2 regions of the Pseudomonas sp. NFACC43 genome follow, and region 1 is predicted to be linked to the other one. Evidence: predicted binding sites of a transcription regulator. Region 1 holds the regulator's gene; the other holds the start of a gene.
What was found. The regulator FliA, encoded in region 1, starts transcription of late flagellar genes. The targets are predictions, from matches to a motif close to CTAAAGTTTNNNNNNNNNNNGCCGNTAA.
Positions count from the first base shown of each region.

Region 2: the regulator FliA is predicted to act here: its motif matches at 1,541-1,568, upstream of BT179_RS06980 (methyl-accepting chemotaxis protein).

Region 1 covers NZ_FPKK01000001.1:828,784-831,243, forward strand. The annotation lists gene BT179_RS03580 (protein phosphatase CheZ) at 1-391, opposite strand, end outside; gene BT179_RS03585 (chemotaxis response regulator CheY) at 410-781, opposite strand; gene fliA (RNA polymerase sigma factor FliA) at 948-1,691, opposite strand; gene fleN (flagellar synthesis regulator FleN) at 1,688-2,460, opposite strand, start outside.
Region 2 covers NZ_FPKK01000003.1:33,611-36,070, reverse strand. The annotation lists gene BT179_RS06985 (response regulator) at 1-262, opposite strand, end outside; gene BT179_RS06980 (methyl-accepting chemotaxis protein) at 274-1,491, opposite strand; gene BT179_RS06975 (MATE family efflux transporter) at 1,863-2,460, shown strand, end outside.

The DNA of each region.
Region 1 (2,460 bases):
ACCGACCCCAATCGGCGCTCAGGGCCTGGGCTTCGTCGCCCAGGCCGTTGACCAGGGGCGTAGCGCTTTCCACCAGGTCCATGGTGCGGTTGGCCGCGGCCTCGGTCAGCTTGACCACGTAGGACAGGCGCTCGGTCGCGTCGGTGATCTGCGAGACCTCCTCGGCCTGCGGCATGTTCGGGTCGATCTGGAAATTGACGATTGCGCTGTGCAGTTCACGGGTGAGCTTGCCGACTTCCTGGTACAGACCACGATCCCGGGTCTGGTTGAGCTCGTGGATCATCTGGACAGCGTCGCCGAAGCGGCCTTTTTCAAGGCTATCGACCAGTTCGCGGGCATGTTTTTTCAGGGTCGATTCGAAATCGCCCATTGAAGATTCGTTATGCTCCATAGCTCCCCCGTGGCGCCATTAACCGATGCGTTCGAAGATTTTCTCGATCTTCTCTTTCAACGCCTGGGCCGTGAAGGGTTTGACCACATAGCCGTTCACACCGGCCTGGGCCGCTTCGATGATCTGCTCGCGCTTGGCTTCGGCGGTGACCATCAGCACGGGAAGGTGCTTGAGTTTTTCATCGGCGCGTACATGACGCAGCAAGTCGATACCGGTCATGCCGGGCATGTTCCAGTCAGTCACCAGAAAGTCGATGCTCCCGCTGTTGAGGACCGGGATGGCGGTGGTGCCATCGTCGGCCTCAACCGTGTTGGTGAACCCAAGGTCACGCAACAGGTTCTTAATGATCCGCCGCATCGTTGAAAAATCGTCAACGATGAGGATTTTCATGTTCTTGTCCAATTCGACCTCCAAGCAGTCTTAAACGTGTCCAGCACCTGAACGCGCCATTTCAATCAATCCGGCACAACACTCGACAACGGTCCGGTGCGCACCGTACGGCGACTGATGGGAACTTGCCCCGCCAACCTCGTCCGCTGCGCTCCCCTGCCCGCTGTCAGCGCGCTCGCCACTCCCCCAAACGCCCCCGCAAACGGGCCGCGCACTGGCTGTGTAACTGGCTGACCCGCGATTCGCTGACCCCCAGGACCTCACCGATTTCCTTGAGGTTCAGCTCTTCGTCGTAGTACAGCGCCAAGACCAGTCGCTCACGCTCCGGCAAATTGGCAATCGCATCCGCCAACGCACTCTGGAAACGTTCATCTTCCAGGTCACGCGACGGCTCCATATAGGCACTTGCGCCATCCTCATGCAGCCCTTCGTGCTCGCCGTCCTGCAACAGGTCGTCGAAACTGAACAGGCGGCTGCCCAGGGTATCGTTCAAAATCCCGTAATAATCGTCGAGACTCAACTGGAGTTCGGCCGCAACCTCGTGATCTTTAGCGTCACGTCCGGTTTTAGATTCGATGGCGCGAATCGCGTCACTGACCATTCGGGTATTACGGTGTACCGAACGCGGTGCCCAATCGCCCTTGCGGACCTCATCGAGCATCGCGCCACGAATGCGGATACCGGCATAGGTCTCGAAACTGGCACCCTTGCTGGCGTCGTATTTGTTCGCCACTTCGAGCAGGCCGATCATGCCTGCCTGGATCAGGTCTTCGACCTGGACACTGGCCGGCAGGCGCGCCAGCAAGTGATAGGCAATGCGCTTGACCAGGGGCGCGTAACGCTCGATCAATTCGTATTGGGCGTCCCGTGCCGATTTCTTGTAGAGATGGTTGTAACCGCTGGCTGTCATAACACGGGCCCTGCTGTTTGTTGCACGAGACGCTCGACGAAAAATTCCAGATGCCCGCGTGGGTTGGCCGGCAGTGGCCAGGTATCGACCTTCTGGGCGATCGCCTTGAACGCCAGCGCGCATTTGGAACGTGGAAAGGCTTCATAGACGGCACGTTGCTTCTGGACGGCCTTGCGTACGCTTTCGTCGTAGGGCACGGCCCCCACGTATTGAAGCGCAACGTCCAGGAAGCGATCCGTGACCTTGGTCAACTTGGCGAACAGGTTGCGTCCCTCCTGTGGGCTCTGGGCCATGTTGGCCAGGACGCGGAAGCGGTTCATGCCATAGTCGCGGTTCAGTAGCTTGATCAGGGCATAGGCGTCGGTGATGGACGTCGGTTCGTCGCAGACCACCAGCAACACCTCCTGGGCGGCGCGTACGAAACTGACGACCGAGTCACCGATACCGGCCGCGGTATCGATCACCAGCACATCGAGGTTATCGCCAATGTCGCTGAATGCCTGGATCAGGCCGGCGTGCTGGGCCGGGGTCAGATGAACCATGCTCTGGGTGCCGGAGGCGGCCGGCACGATGCGAATCCCGCCGGGCCCTTGCAGCAGCACGTCGCGCAATTCGCAGCGACCTTCGATGACGTCCGCCAGGGTGCGCTTGGGGGTAAGCCCCAGCAGCACGTCGACGTTCGCCAGGCCCAGGTCGGCGTCCAGCAGCATGACCCGTCGGCCAAGCTCTGCCAGAGCCAGGGACAAGTTCACTGACACGTTAGTCTTGC
Region 2 (2,460 bases), on a different contig from region 1:
CCTGGGATTCGGTGGTCAGCATGATGATCGGCGTGAATTTGTAGCTGGCCAGTTTCTTGACCTCCTTGACGAAGGTGATGCCATCCATGTTCGGCATGTTCACGTCGCTGATGATCAGGTGCACTTTCTGGCCGTTGAGCTTGCCCAGCGCATCCTTGCCATCGCTGGCCTCGATCACGTCGTAGCCGGCACTTTTCAACGCGATGCCGACAACCTGCCGAACGCTCGCGGAGTCGTCGACAACCAATACACTTTTAGCCATGAACGGCTCTCCTAAAAGAAGGTTATTTCCTGTGAAGTCTGCTGCGCGCCGGCGTCGCCGTGGTGATTTCGGCGCTGCTCGTCGGTGGCGTAGGTGGTTTCCATGCGGGCCAGCCATTGGCGGGCATCGATGGGGACAGCCTGGTCGGGCGACTGGGTGGCCTGCTGGATGTGCACATGCAGGTCCTCGATGTTGTCGCGCACGTGGCTGAGGATCTGGCTGACCCGATCCTGGAATTGCAGGCTGACCAGCACTTCGGTGAGCTCGTCGCGGATACCGAAGCTTTCCTGCTGCAGCAGGTCGGCCGATTCGGCGAGTCGTCCGGTCACGCTCTTGAAGCGTTCGAGCACGCGCTGGATGCTGTCCTCGGAAATGGACACCGACTGGCTGTCCTGGTCCGCACCGCTGGACGCGGCCTGGACCAACTGGGTGATGGCGGTATTGATGATGTCGACTTTGGCCGACATTTGCTGGCCGGTCTCGCTGGACTTGCTCGACAGGCTGCGCACGGCATCGGCCACCACCGCGAATCCGCGACCGGCTTCCCCGGCACGGGCGGCTTCGATGGCGGCGTTGAGTGCCAGCAGGTTGGTCTGAGCGGCGATCGCGGCAACATCGGCGGCCATGGTCCGCAGTTCGCCGGTGTAGGCAGTGAGGTTGCGCACCTGGGCCAGGGTTTCGTCGCGGCTGGCCTGGGTAGCCTTCAAGGAGTTGATGACCTGGACCAGTTCGCCTTCGCTCTGGGCCAGTACCTGGACGGCGCCGCCACTGCCGTTGCCGGCCAGCTCACCGGCCGCCAGTTGCGAGGCGTGCACGGTTTCTTCCAGGCGTGACGAGATGCCGGTGAAGCGGCTGGTCAGCGAAACGATCGCGGTTTCGGTCTGCTGCCGGGAGCTTTCCACTTGCCTGGCCCAGATAGGCATGGCACCGAGGATGACTTCGTTGAGCTGCGCGCTGGACGCATGGGCATCGTGTTGGGCCGCCTGCAGTTCGCGTCGGGACGCGTCGGCAGCGATGACGGGGGCGAGCTGACGACCCAGGGCTCGCGCGCTCCACACCCCGGAACCGATACCGAGGACCAGGAGGACCGCGCTCAAGCCAATATTCTGTGCGCCCGCACCGTTGATCAGCAGCACGCCGGCGACTGCGGCGATGGCCACGAGCACGGGGCTCCAGAGGATACGAGGCTGGGTTGGAACAGAGGAATGACCGTGTGGGTACGACGTCATGGTTCGGTCCTTGAACAATATTGCTTGCAGGATGTTGGCGACTAACTGGTTATCTGCGAACTCGGATCCAACTTGAAGACCGGTCGTCCGGTTCCGCAGTCGGCAGCCTGCCAAAGGTGTGGCACTGTGCTACTTCAGATTAGACCCAGTCTGCGAAATGTCGAATCGGACTGACGAAGGTGACCACCGAGGTGAGCGTAACCGCTGGCAAGGGGATTCATCCCCGTTGGGGGCAAAGCTGCCCTCAAGTGCGTCAGGCAGTTTGCAGGGGGGGCGCTTCGCGACCCAGCGGGGATGAATCCCCTCGCCACGGTCAGGGATTGAGCTAAATTACCGGCACGGAATTTTCGAACCTGCCATTACGAGCCCCCATGCCTGCCCAGCCACTCTGGAAAACCTACCTGCTGTTCCTGACCCCGATGGTCCTCTCCAATTTCCTGCAATCGATGTCCGGTACGTTCAACAGCATCTACATCGGCCAGATGCTCGGGACCCAGGCATTGGCGGCGGTGTCGGGCATGTTCCCCGTGCTGTTTTTCTTCATCGCGCTGGTGATCGGCCTGGGGGCGGGCGCCGGGGTGTTGATCGGGCAGGCCTATGGCGCCCAGGAAACCGGCAAGGTGAAGGCGATCGCCGGCGCGACGTTGCTGCTGGGGGCGATCATCGGGCTGGTGGCGGCGGTGCTTGGCAGCGTCTTCGCCCGCGATGCCTTGCACGGCCTGGGGACACCGGCGGATGTGCTGGACGATGCCGTGTCCTATGCCCGGGTCATGATGTGGATCCTGCCGATACTGCTGGTGTTCGTGCTGTTCACCCAGCTGTTGCGCGGGGTGAGCGATACGCTGTCGCCCCTGTTGGCCCTGCTGGTATCCACGGGTGTCGGCCTGGTGCTGACACCTGCGCTGATCCGCGGGTGGCTGGGGCTGCCGCAGATGGGAATCCAGAGCGCGGCCATGGCGGGCCTGGTGG